Regions from separate parts of the Escherichia sp. TC-EC600-tetX4 genome, predicted to be linked through region 1. Evidence: predicted binding sites of a transcription regulator. Region 1 holds the regulator's gene; each other region holds the start of a gene.
The links. The regulator CRP, encoded in region 1, controls carbon source genes, mostly activating them, when cyclic AMP is high. The targets are predictions, from matches to a motif close to ATGTGANNNNNNTCACAT.

Region 1 (10,891 bases):
TTGCCCGCGCTTCTGCTCTCCCGGCGTAACCCGGATTTGCCGCTTATACTTGTGGCAAATGGACACGTTCAGGGAGGCATCAAGTGAAGAAACTCACCGATAAGCAAAAGTCCCGTCTCTGGGAGCTTCAGCGTAATCGTAATTTTCAGGCCAGTCGCCGTCTTGAAGGCGTCGAGATGCCTTTAGTCACTCTTACTGCCGCAGAGGCTTTAGCGCGCCTTGAAGAGCTGAGGAGTCACTATGAGCGATAAATTCGGCGAAGGGCGCGATCCGTATCTTTATCCAGGCCTTGATATCATGCGTAACCGGCTGAACATCCGCCAGCAGCAGCGGCTGGAACAGGCCGCTTACGAAATGACGGCGCTGCGTGCTGCGACCATTGAGCTTGGTCCGCTGGTGCGCGGTTTACCGCATTTGCGAACTATCCATCGCCAGCTGTATCAGGATATTTTCGACTGGGCAGGGCAACTGCGTGAAGTTGATATTTATCAGGGTGATACGCCGTTCTGCCACTTTGCTTATATCGAAAAAGAGGGCAATGCCCTGATGCAGGATCTGGAGGAAGAAGGTTATCTGGTTGGCCTGGAGAAAGCGAAGTTCGTCGAGCGGCTGGCGCATTACTATTGTGAAATCAACGTGCTGCATCCCTTCCGGGTGGGAAGTGGTCTGGCACAGCGGATCTTCTTCGAGCAACTGGCGATTCATGCCGGATATCAACTGAGCTGGCAGGGTATCGAAAAAGAGGCCTGGAATCAGGCAAATCAGAGTGGGGCAATGGGGGATCTCACCGCACTGCAGATGATATTTAGCAAAGTGGTAAGCGAAGCCGGGGAATCTGAGTAAAATAGCGCGGTTCTTTTGTACCGGAGCCGCCATGATCCTGCTTATAGATAACTACGATTCTTTTACCTGGAACCTCTACCAGTACTTTTGTGAACTGGGGGCGGATGTGCTGGTTAAGCGCAACGATGCGTTGACGCTGGCGGATATCGACGCCCTTAAACCACAAAAAATTGTCATCTCACCTGGCCCCTGTACGCCAGATGAAGCCGGGATCTCCCTTGACGTTATTCGCCACTATGCCGGGCGCTTGCCGATTCTTGGCGTCTGCCTCGGTCATCAGGCAATGGCGCAGGCATTTGGCGGTAAAGTTGTGCGCGCCGCAAAGGTCATGCACGGCAAAACCTCGCCGATTACACATAACGGTGAGGGCGTATTTCGGGGGCTGGCAAATCCACTTACCGTGACACGCTACCATTCGCTGGTGGTGGAACCTGACTCATTACCAGCGTGCTTTGACGTGACGGCCTGGAGCGAAACCCGAGAGATTATGGGGATTCGCCATCGCCAGTGGGATCTGGAAGGTGTGCAGTTCCATCCAGAAAGTATTCTTAGCGAACAAGGACATCAACTGCTGGCTAATTTCCTGCATCGCTGATTTCTGATTGCCATTTAGTGATTTTTTATGCATATTTTGTGGTTATAATTTCACATTTGTTTATGCGTAACAGGGTGATCATGAGATGGCAATTGAACAAACAGCAATTACACGCGCGACTTTCGATGAAGTGATCCTGCCGATTTATGCTCCGGCAGAGTTTATTCCGGTAAAAGGTCAGGGCAGCCGAATCTGGGATCAGCAAGGCAAGGAGTATGTCGATTTCGCGGGTGGCATTGCAGTTACGGCGTTGGGCCATTGCCATCCTGCGCTGGTGAACGCGTTAAAAACCCAGGGCGAAACTCTGTGGCATATCAGTAACGTTTTCACCAATGAACCGGCGCTGCGTCTTGGGCGTAAACTGATTGAGGCAACGTTTGCCGAACGCGTGGTGTTTATGAACTCCGGCACGGAAGCTAACGAAACCGCCTTTAAACTGGCACGCCATTACGCCTGTGTGCGTCATAGCCCGTTCAAAACCAAAATTATTGCCTTCCATAACGCTTTTCATGGTCGCTCGCTGTTTACCGTTTCGGTGGGTGGGCAGCCAAAATATTCCGACGGCTTTGGGCCGAAACCGGCAGACATCATCCACGTTCCCTTTAACGATCTCCATGCAGTGAAAGCGGTGATGGATGATCACACCTGTGCGGTGGTGGTTGAGCCGATCCAGGGCGAGGGCGGTGTGACGGCAGCGACGCCAGAGTTTTTGCAGGGCTTGCGCGAGCTGTGCGATCAACATCAGGCATTATTGGTGTTTGATGAAGTGCAGTGCGGGATGGGGCGGACCGGCGATTTGTTTGCTTACATGCACTACGGCGTTACGCCGGATATTCTGACCTCTGCGAAAGCGTTAGGCGGCGGCTTCCCGATTAGCGCCATGCTGACCACGGCGGAAATTGCTTCTGCGTTTCATCCTGGTTCTCACGGTTCCACCTACGGCGGTAATCCTCTGGCCTGTGCAGTAGCGGGGGCGGCGTTTGATATCATCAATACCCCTGAAGTGCTGGAAGGCATTCAGGCGAAACGCCAGCGTTTTGTTGACCATCTGCAGAAGATCGATCAGCAGTACGATGTATTTAGCGATATTCGCGGTATGGGGCTGTTGATTGGCGCAGAGCTGAAACCACAGTACAAAGGTCGGGCGCGTGATTTCCTGTATGCGGGCGCAGAGGCTGGCGTAATGGTGCTGAATGCCGGACCGGATGTGATGCGTTTTGCACCGTCGCTGGTGGTGGAAGATGCGGATATCGATGAAGGGATGCAACGTTTCGCCCACGCGGTGGCGAAGGTGGTTGGGGCGTAAATACGAAGCATCAGGCAAAAGATGTCGGATGCGGCGTGAATGCCTTATCCGATGGTTTAGCCTGCATTACGCCTTCGAATCCCGCAACTTGCGACTCAGCCAAATCCCGTGATGCGGTCGCTGACGCCATGCCATCGACGAAATGGTGTGCATGGTGTTCAGATGACCAATAACCCGCTGTAAATGCTGCTCCAGCGTACCTGCCGCGCCTTCGTGCGGCTGCATCTCCGGCGCATCCATGATATTGGCATCGCCAGAACTACCCGGTTCGTCATACTCCAGTCGCTGCTGACAACGCTGAATGGCGATTTCACAAGACTGTAAATACTCTTGTGCCAGTTCAGGTGGCAATGCCCGGTGTTCCCGCGCCAGCGTGGTCATGGCATTAATATGCTCAACAATAAACTGGCTGTGCGTTACCCACAGTTTCATATCTGCCAGATAATGGCTGTTAAACGCCGGTTCCTGCATCGCCTGATTCAATGAGTTATACAGAGTGTTATGTGCCTGATTTACCCGCATTCGCTGCCAGGCCAGTGGCGTAGGTTGCGGATCCTCGCTAAGAATCAAGCGAATCGCTTCCTGATAGGCTTCTAAAGCATCATGGGCGTTTTTACGCAATAACCCGCTCTGCCACTGCGGCCACAGCCAGACAGTACCGCCGAAAGCAATTAAACAACCAATAATGGTATCGATAAGACGCGGAAGGATGTATTGCTCGCCGTTCAACCACAATAGTTGCAGGGTATACACTGCGGTAATAGTAAAACCGACCGTCGCCCAGCCGTAGTTTTTGCGCAATATCAGGTAGCTGGCGAGGGTGGTAATCAGCATCAACGTCAGGGTGTAACCTTCGGGAATTTTAAAGTGCAGCGCCACGCCCGCAATGATTAACCCGACCACGGTTCCCACGGAGCGATTCACAATCCTCAGACGGGTTGCGCCATAGCCATTTTGTGTCACCAGCAATACCGTCATCAGGATCCAGTACGACTTCGGCAGATGCAGCGCGGTGCCCATCAGGCTGGCAACGCTTAACATCACACTGAGTCGTCCGGCATTGCGTAGCGCCGGAGACTTTAGTGACAGATAACTTTTCAGCGCCGGAAGTAATGGCATTCGCCGCTGTTTATCGGCCAGTAAGTCACGGGCATAGAGCGGTTTTTGGGTGCGCAGCACGCGGGCGATGCGGCTGAAATGCCAGTAGCAGAATTGCCCAACCGGATTATCCGGATGCTGGCGGGCGATTTTTTCCAGTGCGCCAATTTGCTTTTCCATCGTAAAACGCGTTGGCAGGCGATGGTAAAGAATGTCATCAGCCAGCACGCGCAGGCGAGCGGCGACGGTTTGCGCATTCCAGCGGATAACTTCTTCCGCATGGCTACGCTCGACCAGCTTTTGCACCTCTTCCGGCTGATGCAAACTGACCGAAATATGTTCCTGTAAATCCAGCGCCTCCTGGAAAATACGCAGCATCCGCTTGTAGTCAGTATTATTTTGCGCGGAAAGCATATGCATTTGCTGATAGCACTGGGTAATTAGATCGACCGCTTTTTGCTGGCGCACCAGCAGCGGCGGCAGCGCTTTTTCAGGGTCGGTGTGCTGGGTAAGCAGGCTGTATTTGGCTTCACAATAATCTGCCAGTTCACGGTACAGCAGACTTAGTGACTCGCGCAGCGGTTGTTCGCGCCAGATCCAGAACCAAAACCAGTTAAACAATCCGTACCAGAGAGTGCCCAACGCATAGATGAGCAACGGTTCCCAGACCGGCATGTATCCCGCCAAACTGAGGGTAAAAATGGCGGCGAGCAGCGATGCAGGAAGCAATTTTGCGTGCAATGGCCCCAGCTCAGCAGTGACGCCAAGTACCAGCGTTAATCCGGTCAGCAAAAAGGGCAGGGGAACATCTTTTGCCAGTAGTAGCTGTGTCAGCAAGCTACAGGTGGCAAACAGCGACGCACCAATGATTAAGCGTTTGAAAAAACGTTTATGAGGCGTATCAAGGCCCGCAATATTGCAACAGGCAGGAACGAGGGAGAAGAGCAGACCGAATCGTAATTCGCCAAGCATTAACCCAACGGCCACGGGCAAACATAGCACCAGCGTTTGTCGAAGTGCATAGTTGATATCGGGGTGATAAATCAGTCTGCGCCACATCGGGGGAAACAAAATGGCGCGCTACCAGGTAACGCGCCACTCCGACGGGATTAACGAGTGCCGTAAACGACGATGGTTTTACCGTGTGCGGAGATCAGGTTCTGATCTTCCAGCATCTTCAGAATGCGTCCCACGGTTTCACGAGAACAGCCGACAATCTGACCAATTTCCTGACGGGTAATTTTGATTTGCATACCGTCCGGGTGAGTCATAGCGTCTGGTTGTTTTGCCAGATTCAGCAGAGTCTGTGCAATGCGGCCCGTCACGTCGAGGAACGCCAGGTTGCCCACTTTCTCTGAAGTGACTTGCAGACGACGCGCCATCTGTGCAGACAAACGCATCAGAATGTCCGGGTTTACCTGAATCAATTGGCGAAATTTTTTGTACGAAATTTCAGCCACTTCACAGGCGGTTTTCGCACGTACCCATGCGCTACGTTCCTGGCCCTCTTCAAACAGGCCCAGTTCGCCAATAAAATCACCCTGATTCAGATAGGAGAGGATCATTTCTTTACCCTCTTCGTCTTTGATCAGCACTGCCACAGAGCCTTTAACGATGTAGTACAGCGTTTCCGCTTTTTCACCCTGGTGAATAAGCGTGCTCTTGGATGGGTACTTATGAATGTGGCAATGAGACAAGAACCATTCGAGAGTCGGGTCTGTTTGCGGTTTGCCAAGCACCATGCGCGGTTATCCTCTGTTATAAGCTTTCTCCAGAGCCAGATAACGCCGCTGTCTCTGGATTGCCGAAATATGCTTCCCGCTACCTGGGAAGGGGCTATCAACTGTACTGCACGGTAATGTGACGTCCTTTGCATACATGCAGTACATCAATGTATTACTGTAGCATCCTGACTGTTTTAGCATAGCTTTCGCTTTGTGTCTCCTGGTGTCTCGCTTCAGCATGACCCAGGTCGCCTTCCGTTGCGCGATTTGGTTAGTACGCGTACTCTGTCAGGAAAATTGACGCAGTGGAGTAGCAAAAATGCAAGCGCGAGTGAAGTGGGTCGAAGGGTTAACTTTTCTGGGCGAATCCGCCTCTGGTCATCAGATTTTAATGGACGGCAACTCAGGCGATAAAGCACCAAGTCCGATGGAAATGGTGTTGATGGCGGCGGGTGGTTGCAGTGCCATCGATGTGGTTTCGATCCTGCAAAAAGGGCGTCAGGATGTGGTCGATTGTGAAGTAAAATTGACCTCTGAACGCCGCGAAGAGGCACCACGCCTGTTTACGCACATTAATCTGCATTTTATCGTCACCGGTCGCGACCTGAAAGACGCAGCGGTTGCGCGTGCGGTTGATCTCTCTGCCGAGAAATATTGTTCAGTGGCGTTGATGCTGGAAAAAGCGGTGAATATTACTCACTCGTATGAAGTGGTTGCCGCGTGACTTAACTATCCCGTTGTGAAGCCGGATAGTATTTTATCCGGCGTAATAGCAGAGTTACTCGATTTTCTTTCCTTCCATCAATCGTTGCACCAGCGGCAGCATAATTAATTCCATTGCCAGACCCATTTTGCCGCCCGGTACCACTAACGTATTGATGTGGGAAATGAATGAGCCTTGCAACATCGCCAGCAGCCAGGGGAAATCGATCCCTTCCAGATTACGAAAATGGATCACCACAAAGCTTTCATCGAGCGACGGGATACCTTTTGCCGCGAACGGGTTTGAAGTGTCGACGGTGGGAACGCGCTGGAAGTTAAGATGGGTGCGGGAAAACTGCGGTGTGATGTAGTTGATATAGTCTTCCATTGAACGCACTACTGAGTCCATCACTGCTTCTCGTGAGTGCCCGCGCTCGCTGGTGTCGCGGATCAGTTTTTGAATCCACTCAAGGTTAACGATAGGCACCACGCCGACCAGTAAGTCCACATGCTGCGCAACGTTATGCTGTGGCGTGACTACGCCGCCGTGTAAACCTTCATAAAACAGTACATCAGTGGGTTCCGGTAAAGGTTGCCAGGGGGTGAATGTCCCCGGTACCTGATTCCACGGTACGGCTTCGTCGTAGGTATGCAGATATTTGCGAGATTTCCCTTTGCCGCTCTGACCGTATTCAATGAAGGTTTGTTCCAGCAGGCCGAAGTCGTTAGCCTCGGGGCCGAAGTAGCTGATATGCCGCCCGGCGTCGCGCGCTTTGCGGATCGCCATGTCCATTTCCGGGCGGGTGTAACGGTGAAAACTGTCGCCTTCCACCTCAGCTGCATGCAGATTTAACTGCGCGAATATTTTACGAAACGCGAGGCTGGTGGTGGTGGTCCCCGCGCCGCTGGATCCTGTTACCGCAATGACCGGATGTTTGGCAGACATAGTAACTCCATGACTTAGCTATCATTATTATCTCGTCCGCCGACGGTTGCAGGTTATTCGCGAAACTGACTGCGCGGCATAATATTGACCGTTTCGTGCAGCTCCGACCATACCAGCACCGCTTCTCCGCACTGTAGCTGGCGTTTGACGTCGGCGACTTTCTGTTCAAGTGTACGCTCATGTTCACCATAATCGGTGCCTTCACGTAACACAAAGCTTTCAATTAAATTTTCCAGCGTTTCGGGGGAGAGGTCTTGCCACGGAATCAACATGATTTCGCCTCCAGATACGTTGTTAACCAGTCAGGAATGCGTGACTCCAGCCACATTTGCGGATGAAGTAATGTACCGCCAATAAAGCCAACATGACCGCCATGTTCAGTCAGTTGATACTCCACCTGCGGGGGGAGACTTTCCGGTTTCGGGATCACCTGATGATCCATAAACGGATCGTCTTTGGCGTGAATAATCAGCGTCGGTTTGGCGATCCGGTTCAGCATCGGCATGGCGCTACACTGACGATAATAGTCGATAGCGTCGGCGTAGCCGTGAATTCTGGCGGTGATGAGATCGTCAAATTCACGGATGCGACGTACCGATTTTAACTGCGCGAGATTAATCGGCAGCGTTCCGGGGTAGGCTGCCAGCTTGCGCGCGGCATTGGCTTTTAACAGGTTCAGCAAGTAACGCTGATAAACGCGGGAAAAGCCCTTTTCCATATGATAGCTACAGGCTTCCAGCATAAACGGCGCAGAGACAATCACCGCCGCATCAACCGGGAGATCATTGCCTTCCTTTGCCAGCAAACAGGCCAGCATATTACCGCCGAGCGAATAGCCGACGGCAGCCGTTGGCGCATGACCAAATTCGCGTTGCAGCCAGCGTAAAAACCAACTGGCGTCTTCGGTTTCGCCCGAATGGTAAATGCGGTGCATACGGTTTGGTTCACCGCTGCATCCGCGAAAATGCATCACCACGCCCAGCCAGCCGCGCTTTTGCGCCGCCTCAACCAGACCGTGGGCGTAAGGGCTGTTGAGACTGCCTTCCAGCCCGTGAAACACCACCAGACGAGGTTTATGTTGCGCCTGTGCAGGGTTTTCACTCCACGCAAGATCGACAAAATCGCCGTCGGGCAACTCCAGCCGCTGCCAGTACGGGGTGAATTTCACCTGACGACGAAACAGACGCGGCAGCATGGTTTGCAGATGACAATTGCTAAAGCCGCGCATGGGGATGAATTCAGCACTGCTGCTGAATTCATTGGCATCGGTCGTCGTTATCTGCGCCATCAGTTGCTTTGGCCTTCCAGCAGCATCTGCTCAAGCTGCTCCTGGGCTTCCAGCCATGCCATTTCGCACTCTTCCAGGCCGGATTTGGCGCTGGCTTGCTGTTGCAGGCAGGCGGTCAACTCCGCTTTACGGCTCTGGTCATACAGTTCGCTGTCGCCGAGTTTCTCTTCCGCCTGCGCCAGTTGCGCGTTCAGCTTCTCCATCTCTTTTTCCAGACGGGCAATCTCTTTACGCAGTGGCTGGGTTTGCGCACGCAGCTCAGCTTCCCGACGCTTCTGATCTTTACGTGCCTGGGCGCTGTTCGCATTCTCTTTTGGCGCTTCGTCGGTCTGGTTTTCCTGCTTTTGTACGTCGCTCAACCACTGTTGATAATCTTCCAGATCGCCGTCGAACGGTTCGACTTTACGATCGTGAACCAGGTAGAGATCGTCAGTGGTGGAACGCAGCAAATGACGGTCGTGCGAAACGACAACCAGCGCGCCTTCAAACTCGATTAATGCTTCGGTGAGTGCCTGACGCATGTCGAGGTCAAGGTGGTTAGTCGGTTCGTCGAGCAGCAGCAGATTCGGCCGCTGCCAGACAATTAATGCCAGCACCAGGCGGGCTTTTTCCCCACCGGAGAAGCGGCGCGTTTCTTCGGTTACTTTATCGCCCTGGAAACCAAAGCCGCCGAGGTAGTCACGCAGTTTTTGTTCCAGCTCCTGCGGCGCTAAACGTGCCAGATGTTGAATAGGTGATTCGTCGGCGCGCAGGTATTCAAGTTGATGCTGGGCGAAGTAGCCGAGTTTGATCCCTTTCGCCAGACCAATTTCACCGCTGACTGGCGCAAGTTCACCGGCTAACAGTTTGATTAATGTCGATTTACCCGCGCCATTGCGGCCTAACAGACCAATACGCGAGCCGGGCACCAGGTTCAGTTTAATCGAGTCGAGAATAATGCGATCGCCATAGCCCGCGCTGACTTTTTCCATCTTCAGTAACGGATTTGGCAGGCTTTCCGGCGCGCGGAAGCTAAAGCGGAACGGGTTGTCGACGTGCGCGGGGGCAATTAGCTCCATACGCTCGAGCATCTTAATGCGGCTCTGGGCCTGCTTCGCTTTGGTGGCTTTGGCACGGAAACGGTCGATATAACTTTGCAGATGCGCTACGCGTTCCTGCTGGCTTTCGTACATCGCTTGTTGCTGCGCCAGACGGGTGGCGCGCTGTACTTCAAACGAACTGTAGTTGCCGGTGTACTCGAACATGCTTTGTTGTTCGATATGAATAATTTTATCGACGATCGGATCGAGGAAGTCGCGGTCGTGAGAGATCAGGATCAGCGTGCCCTGATAGCTCTTCAGCCATTTTTCCAGCCAGATAACGGCATCGAGATCGAGGTGGTTAGTCGGTTCGTCGAGCAGCAGCAAGTCTGAACGGCAAATCAGCGCCTGGGCAAGGTTAAGACGCATACGCCAGCCCCCGGAAAAATCACTTACCGGGCGCTCCAGTTGTTCATTGCTGAAACCGAGGCCGTGCAGCAGGCTGGCAGCACGGGAGCGAATACTCCATGCGTCAATAGCATCCAGCTTGCCATGAATGGTCGCAATGGCGTGCCCGTCGTTACGTTCGTTGGCGTCGTGTAGCTGCGCTTCTAGTTGACGATATTCACGGTCGCCGTCAATGACATATTCCAGCGCCGCTTGCGGTAACGCCGGCGTTTCCTGATTCACCCACGCCAGTTGCCAGCTTCCCGGAAAGGTGTAGCTGCCGCCGTCGGCGCTGATTTCATTTTTCAGCAATGCCAGCAGGGTAGATTTACCACAGCCGTTTTTACCCACCAGGCCGACTTTCTGCCCAGGGTTGATGGTGGCGGTGGCATTATCCAGCAGGACGCGCACGCCGCGACGAATTTGTAACGAGGAGAAAACAATCATAAGGTGCCGTATGTTCAGACTATGTTAACTTATCATTATGATAATGTAATGTATGGGCGAGCTGCCGCACCGGGCGCAATGGTAGCCCAAAACAGCGACTATACACAAAAACCATACCGGGAGGGGGATGATGTCTCAGCCAGCGAAAGTTTTGCTGCTGTATGCCCATCCGGAATCTCAGGACTCGGTGGCAAACCGGGTACTGCTTAAACCGGCCACGCAGCTCAGCAATGTTACCGTGCACGACCTTTACGCGCACTATCCCGATTTTTTTATTGATATCCCCCGTGAGCAGGCATTACTGCGCGAGCACGAGGTGATTGTCTTTCAGCATCCTCTTTATACCTATAGCTGCCCGGCGCTACTGAAAGAGTGGCTGGACCGGGTATTAAGTCGTGGTTTTGCCAGCGGGCCGGGAGGAAACCAACTGGCGGGAAAGTACTGGCGTAGCGTGATTACCACCGGCGAGCCGGAAA
Region 2 (10,891 bases), 1.6 Mb from region 1:
GCTCTGGCGCGCAGTACGAAGTTAACAATCTCGTTGCGGAAATCTTTTGGATTACTGATCCCCGCCGGTTTCTCGATTTTCTCCAGCTCGGCGTTAAGAGACTCGCGGTCAAACAGCTGCCCGGTATCCGGATCGCGATACTCCTGATCCTGAATCCAGAAATCCGCGTAGGTAACATAACGGTCGAAAATGTTTTGCCCATATTCGGAATAGGATTCAAGGTAGGCCGTCTGGATCTCTTTGCCGATAAACTCGGCATATTTCGGGATCAGATAACCTTTCAGGAACTCCAGATAGCGTTCTGCCTGCTCTTGTGGGAACTGCTCGCGCTCAATCTGCTGTTCCAGGACGTAGAACAGATGGACCGGGTTTGCTGCCACTTCTACATGATCGAAGTTGAACACGCGGGAGAGGATCTTAAACGCAAAACGCGTCGACAGACCGTTCATCCCTTCATCGACACCGGCGTAGTCACGATATTCCTGATACGACTTGGCTTTGGGATCGGTGTCTTTCAGACTTTCGCCATCATAAACCCGCATCTTTGAATAAATGCTGGAGTTTTCTGGCTCTTTCAGGCGCGAAAGAATGGAAAAACGTGACAGTGTTTCGAGCGTGCCAGGGGCGCATGGGGCGTGAGTCAATTCACTGTGATTAAGCAATTTCTCGTAGATTTTGATCTCTTCGGAAATGCGCAAGCAATACGGCACCTTCACGATGTAAACACGATCGAGGAAGGCTTCGTTGTTTTTGTTATTACGGAAAGTGACCCATTCGGACTCGTTCGAGTGTGCGAGAATAATCCCGTTGAACGGCAGGGCGGAGATACCTTCCGTCCCGTTGTAGTTACCTTCCTGAGTGGCGGTTAACAAGGGATGCAGCACTTTAATCGGTGCTTTAAACATCTCAACGAATTCCATGATCCCCTGATTGGCGCGGCACAGCGCACCGGAATAGCCGTAGGCGTCCGGGTCATTCTGCGCGTAGTGTTCGAGTTTACGAATATCGACTTTCCCAACCAGCGCGGAGATGTCCTGGTTGTTCTCATCGCCGGGTTCCGTTTTGGCGATAGCAATTTGTTGCAGAATTGACGGCCAGACCTTCACTACCCGGAACTTAGTGATATCGCCACCAAATTCATGCAGGCGTTTTGCCGCCCACGGCGACATGATGGTGCCGAGATAACGGCGAGGAATGCCATACTCTTTTTCCAGAATCTGCGCATCTTCCTGCGGATTGAAAAGACAGAACGGATGATCGTTGACCGGGCTACGCTCACCGTTCGCGCTCAATACATAAATCGGTACGAGCTGCATTAATGATTTCAGTCGCTCAGCAAGCGATGATTTACCCCCACCCACAGGCCCCAGCAGATACAGGATTTGTTTCTTCTCTTCCAGCCCCTGAGCCGCGTGTTTCAGATAAGAGACAATCTGTTCAATCGCGTCTTCCATGCCGTAAAACTCTTCAAACGCCGGATAACGTGCAATGACCCGGTTAGAAAAGAGTCGAGAAAGTCTGGGTTCCTGGGCTGTATCGACCATGACAGGCTCACCGATAGCCATCAATAGCCGCTCAGCCGCGTTGGCATAAGCACTGCGATCTTGCCGACAAGTGGTAAGAAACTCCTGCAGTGTGAACTCTTCGTCCTTGGCAGCTTCATATCGCTGGCGATAGTGATCGAATATATTCATGGTATGCCGTCCTTTCGTTTTTTAGCACAGGTTAAGAGCCGTTCATATGAATAGTAGAGGCTCCCGGAAGAGGTAAACTGAACGACGTCTCTTGCTAAAACACAGCAACTCTCATGCCATTTTATCGACGATGAGAACAACGTGCCCGGTGATACACCTTCAAAATTAAGCGTAGATGGCAAATGGAAAACTTGCCTGCACGGCTTTCTTAATTTCAATGGCATATCAACAACTCATCCATAAATTTTGCATAATTAATGTAAAGACCAGGCTCGCCAGTAACGCTAAATTCATTTGGCTGTAAGCGCGGTGTCATCCGCGTCAGGAAAATTAAACAGTTACTTTAAAAAATGAAAACGTAAAAAGGTTGGGTTTCGATGTATTGACGGGTAAACTTTGTCGCCCGCTAAACATTTGTTTAAGGAATGATTAATTGTGACCAAACTCAAACTTCTGGCACTTGGAGTGCTTATCGCAACGTCTGCAGGCGTAGCGCACGCTGAAGGTAAATTTTCCCTGGGCGCAGGCGTAGGTGTCGTTGAACACCCATATAAAGATTACGATACCGATGTTTACCCAGTACCGGTAATCAACTATGAAGGCGATAACTTCTGGTTCCGTGGCTTAGGTGGTGGTTACTACCTGTGGAATGACGCAACGGATAAACTTTCAATTACCGCTTACTGGTCGCCGCTTTACTTCAAAGCGAAAGACAGTGGCGATCACCAAATGCGTCACCTGGATGACCGTAAGAGCACCATGATGGCTGGTCTGTCTTATGCTCACTTTACCCAGTACGGTTACCTGCGTACCACCCTGGCTGGCGATACCCTGGATAACAGCAACGGCATCGTCTGGGATATGGCCTGGTTGTATCGTTACACCAACGGTGGCCTGACCGTGACTCCGGGTATTGGTGTGCAGTGGAACAGCGAAAACCAGAACGAATACTATTATGGCGTATCGCGCAAAGAGTCCGCTCGCAGCGGTCTGCGTGGCTATAACCCGAACGACAGCTGGAGCCCTTACCTGGAGCTGAGCGCCAGCTACAACTTCCTCGGCGACTGGAGTGTTTACGGTACCGCACGCTACACCCGTCTGTCTGATGAAGTTACTGACAGCCCGATGGTGGATAAATCCTGGACTGGCCTGATTTCTACCGGGATCACCTACAAATTCTGATAATGCATCTTTCCAGGGCATTTTGTGCATAAAAACAGGGCGTCACGCCCTGTTTTGCATTACGGTGGTGCAATACCTGGGAGGAAACAATGCAACAAAAAATGATTCAATTTAGTGGCGATGTCTCACTGCCAGCCGTAGGGCAGGGAACATGGTATATGGGCGAAGATGCCAGTCAGCGCAAAACAGAAGTTGCTGCACTACGCGCGGGCATTGAACTCGGTTTAACCCTCATTGATACCGCCGAAATGTATGCCGATGGCGGTGCCGAAAAGGTGGTTGGGGAAGCATTAACCGGTCTGCGAGAGAAGGTCTTTCTCGTCTCTAAAGTCTATCCGTGGAATGCTGGCGGGCAAAAAGCGATAAATGCATGCGAAGCCAGTTTACGCCGTCTCAATACTGATTATCTCGATCTTTACTTATTACACTGGTCTGGCAGTTTCGCTTTTGAAGAGACTGTCGCAGCGATGGAAAAATTGATCGCCCAGGGAAAAATCCGCCGCTGGGGCGTTTCTAACCTTGATTATGCTGATATGCAGGAACTCTGGCAGCTGCCGGGGGGAAATCAGTGTGCCACTAATCAGGTGCTTTACCATCTCGGTTCACGAGGAATTGAGTACGATCTACTCCCCTGGTGCCAGCAACAGCAGATGCCGGTGATGGCTTACAGTCCGTTAGCCCAGGCCGGGCGGTTGCGCAATGGACTGTTAAAAAACGCGGTAGTCAACGAAATTGCACATGCTCACAATATCAGCGCGGCACAAGTATTGTTGGCGTGGGTGATCAGTCATCAGGGTGTGATGGCGATTCCAAAAGCGGCCACGATTGCCCATGTCCAACAAAATGCGGCTGTGCTTGAGGTCGAACTTTCTTCAGCGGAATTAGCTATGCTGGATAAGGCATATCCGGCACCAAAAGGAAAAACTGCGCTGGATATGGTGTGATGTTGTGTGCCGGATGCATTGCACCCGGCACACAACATTAACGTAAATTAACGTTTCGCAACGCGAATGGATTGCGCCAGATGTGCAGGTTTCTCTTTGGTCACTTTTTGCGTTTCTGAAGCGTAAGCCGTTTCTACACAAACAAATGTTTTGTAGCCATCATCCGGCATATCGCCCATGCTAATTGAAAGCGCCGGTCCCGGGTTCCAGCCGACAACGTTCAGATGATGCTGGTGGCCTACGGCGATAATACGATTCAGCGCTTCATCATTAATCACGCTGCAATCTTGTGGATTCAGATACACGCGATCGGTACGGTCAGGGAAGGTCTGAATACCATCGGTCAGTACATTTTCTTTCGCGTCATTCACTTTATCAATGAAGCGATCGCCCAGCCCACTGACGCTTACCTTAGCGATATCACCCACGTTAAAGTAGGTATGCAGGGCAGAGGTGGTTTCAAATTCGCCATGTGATTCAAGATCGATTTCACAAGTTTTACCCACGCGGAAATGCGCTAACAGCGTAAAGTCGTGCGGCCAGAATTTTTTCGTCTCTTCGCTTTGCGTCAATTCAAAAGTCAGCGCTACGCCATCAGCATCTTCATGATGTGATTTCAGCGTCCACGGCAGGTTGCGGGCAAAACCGTGCGCAGGCAGACCTTGTTGTGCCGCCGGACCAAACCACGGCCAGCAAACCGGTACGCCACCGCGAATAGCGACGCCATTTTTGAACGGTGTGTTGTTGCTCAACCACAGAACTTCTTCTTCACCCGCAGGTTTCCACGAGAGAAGGTGTGCGCCCTGTAATGCAAAAGAGGCTTTTACCTGGGGATGATCGACCACAATGAGGTCCAGTTCATCCAGTTTACGACGGGAGAGGACAGGGGAGATTTGTTCGATGACCGGAAGGGCAAAAATTTTCTTAATCATGACGCAGTCCTTTAACTTCATTTTATCAGGTAAAAAAAAGAGCGACCGAAGTCGCTCTTTTTAGATCACAGTGTCATCTCAACTTATTTGGAGATGTGAGCGATCAGGTCCAGAACTTTGTTGGAGTAACCGGTTTCGTTGTCGTACCAGGATACCAGTTTCACGAAGTTGTCGTTCAGAGCGATACCAGCTTTAGCATCGAACACGGAAGTGCAAACTTCGCCGTTGAAATCGGTAGATACTACGTCATCTTCGGTGTAGCCCAGAACGCCTTTCATTTCGCCTTCAGCAGCAGCTTTAACGGCAGCTTTGATCTGCTCGTAAGTTGCAGCTTTTTCCAGACGAACGGTCAGGTCAACTACAGATACGTTCGGGGTCGGAACGCGGAACGCCATACCAGTCAGTTTGCCATTCAGTTCTGGCAGTACTTTACCTACAGCTTTAGCAGCACCGGTAGAGGACGGGATGATGTTCTGGGAAGCGCCGCGGCCGCCGCGCCAGTCTTTGTGAGACGGGCCATCAACGGTTTTCTGAGTAGCGGTAGTAGCGTGAACGGTGGTCATCAGACCTTCGATGATGCCGAAGTTATCGTTGATAACTTTAGCCAGCGGAGCCAGGCAGTTGGTGGTGCAGGAAGCGTTGGAAACGATGTCCTGGCCAGCATATTTGTCGAAGTTAGCGCCTTTAACGAACATCGGAGTGTTGTCTTTAGACGGACCAGTCATAACCACTTTCTTCGCACCAGCGGTGATGTGTTTACGAGCAGTTTCGTCAGTCAGGAACAGACCAGTTGCTTCAGCGACAACGTCAACACCAACTTCGTCCCATTTCAGGTTAGCCGGATCACGTTCAGCGGTAACACGGATTTTTTTACCGTTAACGATCAGATGACCGTCTTTCACTTCAACGGTACCGTCGAAACGGCCGTGAGTGGAGTCATATTTCAGCATGTATGCCATGTAATCAGCGTCTAACAGGTCGTTGATTGCAACGATCTCGATGTCAGAACGTTTCTGAGCAGCACGGAAAACAATGCGACCGATACGGCCAAAACCGTTGATACCTACTTTGATAGTCATATATTCCACCAGCTATTTGTTAGTGAATAAAAGGTTGCCTGTAAAATTACAAAAACCTTACGCAGCGTCAAGCGGAATCGTGTCAATCATTGCGACAAATCAATCCTGTGCCTAAGCATTACGCGACTGACTCGCCTCACTCTTCCTTTGGGCTTGAGACCACATGGGGTCGGCGCCCCGAATTTTAAAGGGCAATTACGATAAAAATGTGATTTTCATCACGATTTAGGTGCAGCCATTTCGTCGAGATCAAGTTTAGGACAAAATTTTGCCAGTTGGTGTTAATGTTTTGTTAGAATCAGTCACGTAATGTGAGCACGATTAAAGTGAGATGTGAGCAAATGGCTAATAAACCTTCGGCAGAAGAACTGAAAAAAAATTTGTCCGAGATGCAGTTTTACGTGACGCAGAATCATGGGACAGAGCCGCCATTTACGGGTCGTTTACTGCATAACAAGCGTGACGGCGTATATCACTGTTTGATCTGCGATGCCCCGCTGTTTCATTCCCAAACCAAGTATGATTCCGGCTGTGGCTGGCCCAGTTTCTACGAACCGGTAAGTGAAGAATCCATTCGTTATATCAAAGACTTGTCACATGGAATGCAGCGCATAGAAATTCGTTGCGGTAACTGTGATGCCCATCTGGGGCATGTCTTCCCCGACGGGCCGCAGCCAACGGGCGAACGTTATTGTGTTAACTCTGCCTCTTTACGCTTTACCGATGGCGAAAACGGCGAAGAAATCAACGGTTGAAAAAACGATTCAGCAACTTATTCCACAGGAGCGGAAAAATTATGAATCTTGATGACATTATCAACAGCATGATGCCTGAGGTATACCAGCGTTTGTCGACCGCCGTTGAACTGGGGAAATGGCCTGATGGCGTTGCGTTGACCGAGGAACAAAAAGAGAACTGCCTGCAACTGGTGATGCTGTGGCAAGCCCGCCATAATATCGAAGCACAGCATATGACAATTGACACAAATGGTCAGATGGTCATGAAGAGCAAACAGCAGTTAAAAGAAGATTTTGGTATCTCAGCAAAGCCTATTGCCATGTTTAAGTAAGTGGTTCATCCCCTTTTTGCCTCGGCTATGAAGGGGATAGCCAACAATGACCCCACGACTCATCTCAATTATCTCGCCATGACCTGGCTAAGTCCCAGTCCGATCTCTTGCCGTCCCGTTCACACCTGAATGACTTCTCCTGAACTTAAGTCTCAGACCTATTTGGCCGGTAATCCCTCTCGAATTTGCTCTTTTTGCGCCCCGCCTTCCATCAACCTGTAACAGACCCAGCCATTTTCTGCGTAATTGTGATCTGAGTTGTAAAACGCAGATCATTATCTGTGTTTTACAGATTTAATGTTGACCTCAAAAATCATGTGGGTAAGTATGATGGCCATCTAAGCAAAACTAAACACAGAGGATGACGCAATGAAAGCACTGGCTCGGTTTGGCAAGGCCTTTGGCGGCTACAAGATGATTGATGTCCCACAACCCATGTGTGGCCCGGAAGATGTAGTGATTGAAATTAAAGCCGCGGCAATCTGCGGCGCAGACATGAAGCACTACAATGTCGATAGCGGTTCTGATGAGTTTAACTCTATCCGCGGCCATGAGTTCGCAGGTTGTATTGCGCAGGTTGGTGAAAAAGTCAAAGACTGGAAAGTGGGGCAACGCGTCGTATCGGATAACAGCGGTCACGTTTGCGGTGTTTGTCCGGCCTGTGAACAAGGTGATTTTCTGTGTTGTACAGAAAAAGTAAACCTTGGTCTGGATAATAATACCTGGGGCGGTGGTTTTTCCAAATATTGTCTGGTTCCTGGTGAAATTCTCAAAATTCATCGTCATGCGTTGTGGGAAATCCCTGATGGTGTTGATTATGAGGACGCAGCCGTACTTGACCCTATCTGTAATGCCTACAAATCCATCGCGCAGCAATCGAAATTCCTTCCTGGTCAGGATGTGGTCGTCATCGGCACTGGCCCACTCGGGCTGTTCTCCGTACAAATGGCGCGAATTATGGGGGCGGTAAATATCGTCGTCGTTGGTCTGCAAGAAGATGTGGCGGTCCGCTTCCCGGTTGCAAAAGAACTGGGTGCGACGGCAGTAGTAAATGGTTCTACCGAAGATGTGGTGGCGCGCTGCCAGCAAATTTGTGGCAAAGACAATCTGGGACTGGTGATTGAATGCTCCGGTGCCAATATCGCACTGAAACAAGCCATCGAAATGCTCCGCCCGAACGGGGAAGTGGTACGCGTTGGAATGGGCTTCAAACCTCTTGATTTCTCGATTAATGACATTACCGCCTGGAACAAAAGCATCATTGGGCATATGGCCTATGACTCCACCTCATGGCGTAACGCTATCAGGCTATTAGCCAGCGGCGCTATCAAAGTCAAACCGATGATCACGCATCGTATCGGCCTGTCGCAATGGCGCGAAGGGTTTGATGCGATGGTCGATAAAACCGCAATCAAAGTGATCATGACTTACGACTTTGATGAATAACCACTCTCCTGAAGGAACGTTATCGCATGGAACAGATAACAAAACCGCATTGTGGTGCACGGCTGGATCGCTTACCGGATTGCCGCTGGCATTCATCAATGTTTGCCATCGTCGCGTTTGGCTTGCTTGTCTGCTGGAGTAATGCCGTTGGTGGCTTGATCCTCGCGCAGCTGAAAGCGTTGGGCTGGACAGATAATTCCACCACAGCCACATTCTCAGCAATCACGACCGCCGGAATGTTTCTCGGTGCGCTGGTGGGCGGCATCATTGGCGACAAAACCGGTCGCAGAAATGCGTTCATCCTCTATGAGGCCATTCATATTGCCTCGATGGTTGTCGGTGCTTTCTCACCGAATATGGATTTCCTTATTGCCTGCCGTTTTGTGATGGGAGTTGGGCTGGGAGCTTTACTGGTTACGCTGTTTGCTGGTTTCACCGAATATATGCCCGGTAGAAATCGTGGAACGTGGTCAAGTCGGGTTTCCTTTATTGGCAACTGGTCATATCCGCTCTGTTCATTGATAGCGATGGGACTCACGCCGCTGATTAGTGCAGAGTGGAACTGGCGGGTACAACTGCTTATCCCTGCAATATTGTCGCTTATCGCTACGGCGCTGGCCTGGCGCTACTTTCCTGAATCCCCGCGCTGGCTGGAATCGCGCGGACGGTATCAGGAAGCCGAGAAAGTCATGCGGAGTATAGAAGAAGGCGTCATACGCCAGACGGGTAAACCTTTGCCGCCTGTGGTTATTGCTGATGACGGTAAAGCGCCACAAGCGGTGCCGTATTCAGCCTTACTGACAGGAGTATTACTGAAACGCGTGATATTAGGCTCTTGTGTGCTGATTGCCATGAACGTTGTGCAGTACACACTAATTAACTGGTTGCCAACAATATTCATGACCCAGGGGATTAATTTAAAAGACTCGATTGTTTTAAATACCATGAGTATGTTTGGCGCGCCATTTGGTATTTTTATTGCCATGCTGGTGATGGATAAAATTCCGCGTAAAACAATGGGTGTGGGGCTATTAATCCTGATTGCGGTGCTCGGATATATCTATTCACTGCAAACCAGTATGTTGCTCATAACGTTGATTGGTTTCTTCCTGATTACTTTCGTCTATATGTACGTTTGCTATGCCTCGGCAGTGTATGTCCCTGAAATCTGGCCGACAGAGGCCAAACTCCGTGGCTCCGGTCTGGCGAATGCGGTAGGGCGAATCAGTGGTATTGCCGCACCTTATGCCGTTGCAGTGCTGCTCAGTAGTTATGGCGTTACGGGAGTCTTTATTCTTCTGGGGGCGGTTTCAATTATTGTCGCAATTGCTATCGCCACCATTGGAATCGAAACCAAAGGTGTCTCCGTTGAAAGTTTAAGTATTGATGCAGTAGCCAATAAATAATACGGGTGGATTCAAAATGAAAAATTCAAAAGCAATATTGCAGGTGCCGGGCACAATGAAAATTATTTCAGCAGAAATACCAGTGCCTAAAGAAGATGAAGTTTTGATTAAAGTAGAATATGTCGGTATTTGTGGTTCAGATGTACATGGTTTTGAATCAGGCCCGTTTATTCCGCCTAAAGACCCAAATCAAGAAATTGGCCTGGGTCATGAATGCGCCGGGACGGTTGTGGCTGTGGGAAGCCGCGTGCGCAAATTTAAACCGGGGGATCGGGTAAATATCGAACCTGGCGTTCCTTGCGGTCACTGTCGTTACTGTCTGGAAGGCAAATATAACATCTGCCCGGACGTTGATTTTATGGCGACACAACCCAACTACCGCGGCGCATTAACGCACTATCTGTGTCATCCGGAGAGCTTTACTTACAAACTGCCCGACAATATGGACACGATGGAAGGGGCGCTGGTGGAGCCTGCCGCAGTCGGGATGCATGCCGCGATGCTGGCAGATGTTAAACCGGGTAAGAAGATAATTATTCTGGGAGCAGGTTGTATTGGTTTGATGACGTTGCAAGCGTGCAAATGCCTGGGAGCAACGGAAATTGCCGTCGTTGATGTGCTGGAAAAACGTCTGGCAATGGCGGAACAGCTTGGTGCGACAGTGGTTATTAACGGCGCAAAAGAAGACACTATTGCACGCTGTCAGCAATTTACCGAAGACATGGGCGCAGATATTGTTTTCGAAACAGCGGGTTCTGCGGTCACCGTTAAACAGGCACCTTATCTGGTAATGCGCGGCGGTAAAATTATGATTGTTGGTACTGTACCCGGCGATTCGGCAATCAATTTCCTCAAAATCAATCGCGAAGTCACTATCCAGACGGTATTCCGCTATGCCAATCGTTATCCGGTCACGATTGAAGCTATTTCTTCAGGGCGATTCGATGTGAAATCGATGGTGACGCATATTTACGATTATCGGGATGTACAACAGACATTTGAAGAGTCAGTTAACAACAAACGCGACATTATTAAAGGCGTTATTAAAATTAGCGATTAATTAATACGGGAGAACAGAACATGCTCGCAGATATCAGATATTGGGAAAACGATGCCACAAATAAACATTATGCAATTGC
Region 3 (10,891 bases), 2.2 Mb from region 1:
TTGGGGTGGTTTGTTGAGGTAATAATAGAGCCTTAAATTCAGTTGTGCAATAGCCAGGAATGTAAGGAATTCAAAATTGTTCTTTATTTTGTGCCGCCAATAAATATCTTTTCATAAAATTAGCCAGAAAAGACGCGGCATATAGCCCTATTTACACCGATGATTTCGCAGCACGTGAGGTTAAAACTTCCTGATTCATGTCACATTTTATGGGGAGATTATCGTAGGCTGACGACCTTTCAGTCTTCTGTATTAGTTGTGTTTACGAGAATTCCCTATTAAGCGAATGATGAAAAGTAGAACAGTCGCAATAAGAGCATGGACTTAGTATTGCACTATCTCCTGGAGGTCAACAGAGGGCTATTACTTGCGCAACAGGTTAAAGATTGTGAATAGTTACCAGCAGTCATTTACCCGCTTATAACAAGCGAGGCAGTTGTAATGATAGCTCAGAAGGATTATGCAAGGCTTCGTAAGGGAGAACGCATATACCCACTTCTGTGCATACTGTTGAGCTGAAAAACTGACGAATTATGATAAACTCCAGCCAACTTTATTTCATATCATTGAGGGCCTGTGGCTGATGGCACAGCTATATTTCTACTATTCCGCAATGAATGCGGGTAAGTCTACAGCATTGTTGCAATCTTCATACAATTACCAGGAACGCGGCATGCGCACTGTCGTATATACGGCAGAAATTGATGATCGCTTTGGTGCCGGGAAAGTCAGTTCGCGTATAGGTTTGTCATCGCCTGCAAAATTATTTAACCAAAATTCATCATTATTTGATGAGATTCGTGCGGAACATGAACAGCAGGCAATTCATTGCGTACTGGTTGATGAATGCCAGTTTTTAACCAGACAACAAGTATATGAATTATCGGAGGTTGTCGATCAACTCGATATACCCGTACTTTGTTATGGTTTACGTACCGATTTTCGAGGTGAATTATTTATTGGCAGCCAATACTTACTGGCATGGTCCGACAAACTGGTTGAATTAAAAACCATCTGTTTTTGTGGCCGTAAAGCAAGCATGGTGCTGCGTCTTGATCAAGCAGGCAGACCTTATAACGAAGGTGAGCAGGTGGTAATTGGTGGTAATGAACGATACGTTTCTGTATGCCGTAAACACTATAAAGAGGCGTTACAAGTCGACTCATTAACGGCTATTCAGGAAAGGCATCGCCACGATTAATAAGAATTTCTTTACTGACAGGGTGAGCAGGGCACTTTTATCCTGTCAGTTCGTTTTACGCACTTCTTCCGGGCTATATACCCTTCTCGGCAGTTTTTTAACGCCGCTATACGCCTCACAGGGCTCTTAAGCACCGACGTTGACTTGTGACCTGTAAAGTACAATATCCCTGTGTTTAGGCGTTATACATCGTCGCAAATATGATGAAGGCTAATGCTGTCGGTTTATGGAAAAGTTGCTTTGGGTAAACAAAAAATACGGCCCCAGAAGGGCAATGCCGTTCACTTAAGAGGAGCGGCACTATGTTTCACAGGATAACGGGTTTTTGATATCTTAACCGACCTCGGCCTTGATGGTCGGGGGCGTTTTGTTATGAACACCACTTCCAGAGCACCCCGAAGATGCTCCAGTCGTTTCGGGATGGTCCCTGGTGACGCCGTGTTTCCCAGCTCTATCATTTCTGATGCGATATTCTTCCACGCAGGCAGTAGCCAGTGGCGGTTACAACCCTTCTGGTTCAGCGTCAGCAGCAGGTCTTCGCTGTAAAAAAGTTTATCAAACAACGTAATAGAGTTATCCGGGATGGTGGCGAGCATGGAGTGGGCCAGCACAGTTTCGCTCTGCCGGTAAGGTGCGGTCACGGCATTCAGCAGAATGTGACTTCCCAGGTTCATTAAGGCCACCAGACGCATAACCGGGTAGGCGTTCTGCCGCTTAGTGGATGTGTTGGCAGACCCATAATATTCACGCAGCTCGGGTTTATCAGGTGTCCTGAACTGTGCGCCATCAATGGCAAAAAGTTGCAGGCCGTGCCAGTCATCCTTCAGGTAACGTTCCGCGCCCCTGTCTGTGCGGTCTGGCGGAAGAGCCATTCCACTGGGGCGGCCCCCACGCGCTGACGCGCCTGGGTGACAGCGCTGCGGGCCAGCAGGTTCATCCCCGCTTCGCCATCCGCGCTCAGGTTCAGACGGCGAACAACATCGGTAATTGGCTCATTGCACCACCATCCAGATAACCATGTCCCCCGGTAAACGACGGCGGCGAACGGTCGCATGAGCAGAAAGCGTCAGGCAGTGTTGTATCCACTCGGTGGGAAGGTGTTCTGCAAATAGTTGTGCAGAGGGCGGAGGCATAAGCGGATGGTCACTGAAATCGAGCAGATCATTGAGAAGTGGCATAAGAAAACGGCTCCCTGTTGTGGAAGCCGTTATAGTGCCTCAGTTTAAGGATCGGTCAACTAATCCTTAACTGATCGGCATTGCCCAGAAGGGGCCGTTTATGTTGCCAGACAGCGCTACTGATTAAGCGGATTTTTTCGCTTTTTTCTCAGCTTTAGCCGGAGCAGCTTCTTTCTTCGCTGCAGTTTCACCTTCTACATAATCACGACCGTAGTAGGTATCCAGCAGAATCTGTTTCAGCTCGGAGATCAGCGGGTAACGCGGGTTAGCGCCGGTGCACTGGTCATCGAATGCATCTTCAGACAGTTTATCCACGTTCGCCAGGAAGTCTGCTTCCTGAACGCCAGCTTCACGGATAGATTTCGGAATACCCAGTTCAGCTTTCAGCGTTTCCAGCCATGCCAGCAGTTTCTCGATCTTAGCAGCAGTACGGTCGCCCGGTGCGCTCAGACCCAAGTGGTCGGCAATTTCAGCATAACGACGGCGAGCCTGCGGACGGTCATACTGGCTGAATGCAGTCTGCTTGGTCGGGTTGTCGTTCGCATTGTAGCGAATAACGTTACAAATCAGCAGGGCGTTTGCCAGACCGTGCGGAATATGGAACTGGGAACCCAGTTTGTGCGCCATTGAGTGACATACACCCAGGAAGGCGTTCGCAAACGCGATACCCGCGATAGTCGCTGCACTGTGAACACGTTCACGCGCTACCGGATTTTTAGACCCTTCGTGGTAGGACGCTGGCAGATATTCTTTCAGCAGTTTCAGTGCCTGCAGAGCCTGACCATCAGAGAACTCAGATGCCAGTACAGAAACATAAGCTTCCATGGCGTGAGTTACTGCGTCCAGACCACCGAAAGCACACAGGGACTTCGGCATGTCCATAACCAGGTTGGCGTCGACAATCGCCATATCCGGAGTCAGCGCATAGTCTGCCAGCGGATATTTCTGACCAGTAGCGTCGTCAGTTACAACCGCAAACGGAGTGACTTCAGAACCTGTACCAGAAGTGGTGGTGACAGCGATCATTTTCGCTTTCACGCCCATTTTCGGGAACTTGTAGATACGTTTACGGATATCCATAAAGCGCAGCGCCAGCTCTTCGAAGTGAGTTTCCGGATGTTCGTACATAACCCACATGATCTTCGCGGCGTCCATCGGGGAACCACCACCCAGCGCGATAATCACGTCTGGTTTGAAGGAGTTTGCCAGTTCTGCACCTTTACGAACGATGCTCAGGGTCGGGTCCGCTTCTACTTCGAAGAAGACTTCAGTTTCAACGCCTGCTGCTTTCAGTACGGAAGTGATCTGATCAGCATAACCATTGTTGAACAGGAAGCGGTCAGTCACGATGAGCGCACGTTTGTGGCCATCAGTAATCACTTCATCCAGCGCGATTGGCAGGGAGCCACGGCGGAAGTAGATAGATTTCGGAAGTTTGTGCCACAACATGTTTTCAGCTCGCTTAGCAACGGTTTTCTTGTTGATCAGGTGTTTCGGACCAACGTTTTCAGAGATGGAGTTACCACCCCAAGAACCACAACCCAGAGTCAGGGAAGGTGCGAGTTTGAAGTTATACAGGTCACCGATACCACCCTGAGACGCTGGGGTGTTAATCAGGATACGCGCCGTTTTCATTTTCTGACCGAAGTAAGAAACGCGAGCCGGTTGGTTATCCTGGTCAGTGTACAGGCAAGAGGTATGACCGATACCGCCCATAGCAACCAGTTTCTCTGCTTTTTCTACCGCGTCTTCGAAATCTTTAGCGCGGTACATTGCCAGAGTCGGGGACAGTTTTTCATGTGCGAACGGTTCGCTTTCATCAACAACGGTCACTTCACCGATCAGAATCTTGGTGTTTTCTGGTACAGAGAAGCCTGCCAGTTCAGCAATTTTATAGGCTGGCTGACCAACGATAGCCGCGTTCAGCGCACCGTTTTTCAGGATAACATCCTGAACAGCTTTCAGCTCTTTACCCTGCAACAGATAGCCGCCGTGGGTTGCAAAACGTTCACGTACAGCGTCATAAACAGAGTCAACAACAACAACAGACTGTTCAGAAGCACAGATTACGCCGTTGTCGAAGGTTTTGGACATCAGTACAGATGCAACTGCACGTTTGATATCAGCAGTTTCATCGATAACAACTGGAGTGTTGCCCGCGCCTACACCGATAGCTGGTTTACCGGAGCTGTATGCGGCTTTAACCATGCCCGGACCACCAGTCGCGAGGATCAGGTTGATGTCTGGGTGGTGCATCAGTGCGTTAGACAGTTCAACAGAAGGTTGATCGATCCAGCCGATCAGATCTTTCGGAGCACCGGCAGCGATAGCAGCCTGCAGAACGATATCAGCCGCTTTGTTGGTGGCATCTTTTGCACGCGGGTGCGGGGAGAAGATAATGGCGTTACGGGTCTTCAGACTGATCAGCGATTTGAAGATAGCAGTTGAAGTCGGGTTAGTGGTCGGAACGATACCGCAAATAATACCGATTGGTTCAGCGATAGTGATGGTACCAAAAGTGTCGTCTTCAGACAGAACACCACAGGTTTTTTCATCTTTATAGGCGTTGTAGATATATTCAGAAGCAAAGTGGTTTTTGATCACTTTATCTTCGACGATACCCATGCCGGATTCGGCAACGGCCATTTTCGCGAGTGGGATTCGAGCATCTGCAGCAGCCAGAGCGGCGGCGCGGAAGATTTTGTCTACTTGCTCTTGAGTGAAACTGGCATATTCACGCTGGGCTTTTTTTACACGCTCTACGAGTGCGTTAAGTTCAGCGACATTAGTAACAGCCATAATGCTCTCCTGATAATGTTAAACTTTTTTAGTAAATCATCTGCTCGAATACGAGAGTATAGTCAGTGCGGTGATGATTTGCTTAACCTATGAAAATCAAAAGCTTACTCGCGCTCACACTCACTGTGATTTACTAAAAGAGTTTAAACATTAGAGTTATTATCTCTAATGCGTCACTTCCAGGTGGCGTAAGCAAGATTACTCACTTCTGGGTACTGATTACGTGATCCAAATCAAATTTTTGCAAAGCTGACACCTTTCAGCATCGCTTTTCGCCATTATAGCTAACAGTTAATAAATTGTAGTATGATTTGGTGGCTACATTAGCATGTTTTGCACAACTAGATAACAATAACGAATGATAGCAATTTTAAGTAGTTAGGAGGTGAAAAATGCTGTCAAAAGGCGTATTGTCAGCGCGTCTTTTCAACCTTATTTATGGCTAACATTATCCGGCTTTTGCTTCGGAGCTAACCGTGATTCAGACCTTTTTTGATTTTCCCGTTTACTTCAAATTTTTCATCGGGTTATTTGCGCTGGTCAACCCGGTAGGGATTATTCCCGTCTTTATCAGCATGACCAGTTATCAGACAGCGGCAGCGCGAAACAAAACTAACCTTACAGCCAACCTGTCTGTGGCCATTATCTTGTGGATCTCGCTTTTTCTCGGCGACACGATTCTACAACTTTTTGGTATATCAATTGATTCGTTCCGTATCGCCGGGGGTATCCTGGTGGTGACAATAGCGATGTCGATGATCAGCGGCAAGCTTGGCGAGGATAAACAGAACAAGCAAGAAAAATCAGAAACCGCGGTACGTGAAAGCATTGGTGTGGTGCCACTGGCGTTGCCGTTGATGGCGGGGCCAGGGGCGATCAGTTCTACCATCGTCTGGGGTACGCGTTATCACAGCATTAGCTATCTGTTTGGTTTCTTTGTGGCTATTGCATTGTTCGCTTTATGTTGTTGGGGATTGTTCCGCATGGCACCGTGGCTGGTACGGGTTTTACGCCAGACCGGCATCAACGTGATTACGCGTATTATGGGGCTATTGCTGATGGCATTGGGGATTGAATTTATCGTTACTGGTATTAAGGGGATTTTCCCCGGCCTGCTTAATTAATTCCTTTCAAATGAAACGGAGCTGCCATGCTCCGTTTACTTCGTCATTATTTTTACTTTGTTCCCGCGCAGTTATCAAAAGCAAAAGGAATAGGTAAAAATATTCTTCTCAAATTACAGTTAGTTATAAGGATTTCCTTAACTGCTTCTCCTCACCATCATGTTATTTTCGCCACATCATAATCCTGGGCTTGCTGAAGAATAATTGAAATGATATTATTAATTCCACTGCCTTTGGTAGAGGAAAGTGCTAAATAATAATCAATTGTTAAATTATTGTGCATTTCACTACTGGAACTGTAATCAGAAAAGATAGACATGCTTAGCCAATCTCTATTTGATTGAATTGAAAGATGTTTGTTAAGGCATGGATGCAAGCTATAGATTCTGATACGGTCAATAAAAGAGAATTGCTTAACAATTTTGCAAAATGTATTGGCGAGTAAGAACCGCATTTGGTACTTTCCGGGCAACCGCCAGACGATTCTTTATTGGTAATGAGAATAATTAACAATTAAAGAGCGTCGCGAAAGAATAATGTGTCTCGACAGGGGAGACACAGTACGAATCGACATAAGGTGATCGTCTGAATCACCAGAATAAATAAAGTCGGTGATAGTAATACGTAACGATAAAGTAACCTGACAGCAGAAAGTCTCCGAGCCTGTGCAGGGTCCCAATCCGGGATTACACATGCTGGTTAATACCAGTAATTATAATGAGGGAGTCCAAAAAACAATTACCAACATCACCAAGAGAAGTTTAGTAGCAGCTGGCGTTCTGGCTGCGCTAATGGCAGGGAATGTCGCGCTGGCAGCTGATGTACCCGCAGGCGTCACACTGGCGGAAAAACAAACACTGGTACGTAACAATGGTTCAGAAGTTCAGTCATTAGATCCGCACAAAATTGAAGGTGTTCCGGAGTCTAATATCAGCCGAGACCTGTTTGAAGGCTTACTGGTCAGCGATCTTGACGGTCATCCAGCACCTGGCGTCGCTGAATCCTGGGATAATAAAGACGCGAAAGTCTGGACCTTCCATTTGCGTAAAGATGCGAAATGGTCTGATGGCACGCCAGTCACAGCACAAGACTTTGTGTATAGCTGGCAACGTTCTGTTGATCCGAACACTGCTTCTCCGTATGCCAGTTATCTGCAATATGGGCATATCGCCGGTATTGATGAAATTCTTGAAGGGAAAAAACCGATTACCGATCTCGGCGTGAAAGCTATTGATGATCACACATTAGAAGTCACCTTAAGTGAACCCGTTCCGTACTTCTATAAATTACTTGTTCACCCATCAACTTCACCGGTGCCAAAAGCCGCTATCGAGAAATTCGGCGAAAAATGGACCCAGCCTGGTAATATCGTCACCAACGGTGCCTATACCTTAAAAGATTGGGTCGTAAACGAACGAATCGTTCTTGAACGCAGCCCGACCTACTGGAACAACGCGAAAACCGTTATTAACCAGGTAACCTATTTGCCTATTGCTTCTGAAGTTACCGATGTCAACCGCTACCGTAGTGGTGAAATCGACATGACGTATAACAGCATGCCGATCGAATTGTTCCAGAAGCTGAAAAAAGAGATCCCGGACGAAGTTCACGTTGATCCATACCTGTGCACTTACTATTACGAAATTAACAACCAGAAACCGCCATTCAACGATGTGCGTGTGCGTACCGCACTGAAACTAGGTATGGACCGCGATATCATTGTTAATAAAGTGAAAGCGCAGGGCAACATGCCCGCCTATGGTTACACTCCACCGTATACTGATGGCGCAAAATTGACTCAGCCAGAATGGTTTGGCTGGAGCCAGGAAAAACGTAACGAAGAAGCGAAAAAACTGCTGGCTGAAGCGGGTTATACCGCAGACAAACCGTTGACCATCAACCTGTTGTATAACACCTCCGATCTGCATAAAAAGCTGGCGATTGCTGCCTCTTCATTGTGGAAGAAAAACATTGGTGTAAACGTCAAACTGGTTAACCAGGAGTGGAAAACGTTCCTCGACACCCGTCACCAGGGTACTTTTGATGTGGCCCGTGCAGGCTGGTGTGCTGACTACAACGAACCAACTTCCTTCCTGAACACCATGCTTTCGAACAGCTCGATGAATACCGCGCATTATAAGAGCCCGGCCTTTGACAGCATTATGGCGGAAACGCTGAAAGTGACTGACGAGGCGCAGCGCACAGCTCTGTACACTAAAGCAGAACAACAGCTGGATAAGGATTCGGCCATTGTTCCTGTTTATTACTACGTGAATGCGCGTCTGGTGAAACCGTGGGTTGGTGGCTATACCGGCAAAGATCCGCTGGATAATACCTATACCCGGAATATGTACATTGTGAAGCACTAATGGCAATACGTGGGGCAGGAGTGTCCTGCTCCACGGTGTCTGATTTTTATCGCATTACAGAAGGCACAGGCCAGAAGGTAGGGCAATGTTAAAATTTATTCTACGTCGCTGTCTGGAAGCGATTCCGACGCTATTTATTCTTATTACTATTTCGTTCTTTATGATGCGCCTCGCGCCGGGAAGCCCTTTTACCGGCGAACGTACTTTACCGCCAGAAGTGATGGCCAATATCGAAGCGAAATATCATCTTAATGATCCGATCATGACACAGTATTTCAGCTACCTGAAACAACTGGCGCACGGTGATTTCGGTCCATCGTTTAAATATAAAGATTATTCGGTCAATGACTTGGTTGCATCCAGTTTTCCCGTTTCTGCCAAACTGGGAGCCGCAGCATTTTTCCTTGCGGTAATACTGGGTGTTAGTGCTGGCGTTATTGCCGCATTAAAACAAAACACCAAATGGGACTATACCGTGATGGGGCTGGCAATGACCGGGGTTGTTATCCCCAGTTTTGTGGTTGCACCATTATTAGTCATGATATTTGCGATCATTTTGCATTGGCTGCCGGGCGGTGGCTGGAATGGTGGGGCGCTTAAATTCATGATATTGCCGATGGTGGCGTTGTCACTCGCTTATATCGCCAGTATTGCGCGTATTACCCGTGGCTCTATGATTGAAGTATTACACTCCAATTTTATTCGTACTGCCCGGGCGAAAGGGTTACCTATGCGGCGGATCATTTTACGTCACGCATTAAAACCTGCTCTGTTACCCGTGCTCTCTTATATGGGCCCCGCATTTGTCGGCATTATTACCGGTTCTATGGTTATCGAAACCATTTATGGTTTGCCGGGGATTGGACAACTGTTCGTTAATGGCGCATTGAACCGTGACTATTCCTTAGTGTTAAGCCTGACCATCCTGGTTGGTGCTTTAACCATTTTGTTTAATGCCATTGTCGATGTGCTATATGCGGTTATCGACCCGAAAATCCGTTACTGATACTGGAGCTCGCGATGATGTTAAGTAAGAAAAACAGCGAGACGCTGGAAAATTTCAGTGAAAAGCTGGAGGTCGAAGGGCGCAGCTTGTGGCAGGACGCACGTCGACGTTTTATGCATAACCGTGCGGCGGTTGCCAGTCTGATAGTGCTGGTGCTGATCGCGTTATTTGTAATCCTGGCACCGATGCTTTCCCAGTTTGCCTATGACGATACTGACTGGGCGATGATGTCCAGCGCCCCGGATATGGAGTCCGGTCACTACTTTGGTACTGACTCATCCGGTCGCGACCTGCTTGTGCGCGTTGCGATTGGCGGGCGTATCTCACTCATGGTCGGTGTTGCTGCGGCACTGGTGGCTGTGGTCGTCGGGACACTTTATGGTTCGCTTTCCGGTTATCTGGGCGGTAAAGTGGATTCGGTAATGATGCGTCTGCTGGAAATCCTCAACTCCTTCCCATTCATGTTCTTCGTCATTTTGCTGGTGACCTTTTTCGGTCAAAACATCCTGCTGATTTTCGTGGCGATAGGCATGGTTTCCTGGCTGGATATGGCTCGTATTGTGCGTGGGCAAACCCTGAGTCTGAAGCGCAAAGAGTTTATTGAGGCGGCACAAGTTGGCGGTGTATCGACATCGGGCATTGTTATTCGCCACATTGTGCCGAATGTACTCGGTGTGGTGGTGGTCTACGCATCACTTCTGGTGCCCAGCATGATCCTCTTTGAATCTTTCCTTAGCTTCCTGGGGTTGGGTACGCAAGAGCCGTTAAGCAGCTGGGGTGCATTGCTGAGTGATGGCGCGAACTCGATGGAAGTCTCTCCATGGTTATTGTTGTTCCCAGCGGGATTCCTCGTGGTGACGCTGTTTTGTTTCAACTTTATCGGCGATGGCTTGCGTGATGCCCTCGACCCGAAAGATCGTTAAGGAGTGCAGCCATGAGCGTAATTGAAACTGCAACTGTGCCGCTCGCACAACAACAGGCTGACGCACTGCTGAACGTGAAAGATTTGCGTGTCACCTTTAGTACCCCGGACGGCGACGTCACGGCGGTCAATGATTTGAATTTTTCCCTACGTGCCGGAGAAACGCTGGGTATTGTAGGTGAGTCTGGTTCGGGTAAATCGCAAACTGCATTTGCGTTGATGGGCCTGTTGGCTGCCAACGGACGTATTGGCGGATCGGCAACCTTCAATGGGCGTGAAATCCTCAATTTGC

Region 2: msrB (peptide-methionine (R)-S-oxide reductase MsrB) is a predicted target of CRP. The motif match lies at 6,038-6,055, and genes of this name have one in related genera.
Region 3: adhE (bifunctional acetaldehyde-CoA/alcohol dehydrogenase) is a predicted target of CRP. The motif match lies at 5,400-5,417, and genes of this name have one in related genera.

The regions. Positions count from the first base shown of each region.
Region 1 covers NZ_CP079924.1:392,029-402,919, forward strand. The annotation lists gene KXD89_RS01775 (YhfG family protein) at 84-251, shown strand; gene KXD89_RS01780 (putative adenosine monophosphate-protein transferase Fic) at 241-843, shown strand; gene pabA (aminodeoxychorismate synthase component 2) at 875-1,438, shown strand; gene argD (bifunctional acetylornithine/succinyldiaminopimelate transaminase) at 1,524-2,744, shown strand; gene KXD89_RS01795 (YccS/YhfK family putative transporter) at 2,811-4,901, opposite strand; gene crp (cAMP-activated global transcriptional regulator CRP) at 4,952-5,584, opposite strand; gene KXD89_RS01805 (OsmC family protein) at 5,886-6,290, shown strand; gene KXD89_RS01810 (phosphoribulokinase) at 6,345-7,214, opposite strand; gene KXD89_RS01815 (YheU family protein) at 7,268-7,486, opposite strand; gene KXD89_RS01820 (hydrolase) at 7,480-8,502, opposite strand; gene KXD89_RS01825 (ABC transporter ATP-binding protein) at 8,502-10,415, opposite strand; gene kefG (glutathione-regulated potassium-efflux system ancillary protein KefG) at 10,546-10,891, shown strand, end outside.
Region 2 covers NZ_CP079924.1:2,010,542-2,021,432, forward strand. The annotation lists gene yeaG (protein kinase YeaG) at 1-1,694, opposite strand, end outside; gene mipA (scaffolding protein MipA) at 2,130-2,876, shown strand; gene yeaE (methylglyoxal reductase YeaE) at 2,966-3,820, shown strand; gene KXD89_RS09675 (D-hexose-6-phosphate mutarotase) at 3,868-4,752, opposite strand; gene gapA (glyceraldehyde-3-phosphate dehydrogenase) at 4,836-5,831, opposite strand; gene msrB (peptide-methionine (R)-S-oxide reductase MsrB) at 6,173-6,586, shown strand; gene KXD89_RS09690 (YeaC family protein) at 6,628-6,900, shown strand; gene KXD89_RS09695 (zinc-binding dehydrogenase) at 7,270-8,346, shown strand; gene KXD89_RS09700 (MFS transporter) at 8,373-9,752, shown strand; gene KXD89_RS09705 (NAD(P)-dependent alcohol dehydrogenase) at 9,769-10,812, shown strand; gene KXD89_RS09710 (ketose-bisphosphate aldolase) at 10,833-10,891, shown strand, end outside.
Region 3 covers NZ_CP079924.1:2,574,110-2,585,000, reverse strand. The annotation lists gene tdk (thymidine kinase) at 584-1,201, shown strand; partial or broken gene KXD89_RS12510 (IS4 family transposase) at 1,483-2,379, opposite strand; gene adhE (bifunctional acetaldehyde-CoA/alcohol dehydrogenase) at 2,503-5,178, opposite strand; gene ychE (protein YchT) at 5,571-5,624, shown strand; gene ychE (NAAT family transporter YchE) at 5,655-6,302, shown strand; gene KXD89_RS12490 (hypothetical protein) at 6,460-6,756, opposite strand; gene oppA (oligopeptide ABC transporter substrate-binding protein OppA) at 7,040-8,671, shown strand; gene oppB (oligopeptide ABC transporter permease OppB) at 8,757-9,677, shown strand; gene oppC (oligopeptide ABC transporter permease OppC) at 9,692-10,600, shown strand; gene oppD (murein tripeptide/oligopeptide ABC transporter ATP-binding protein OppD) at 10,612-10,891, shown strand, end outside.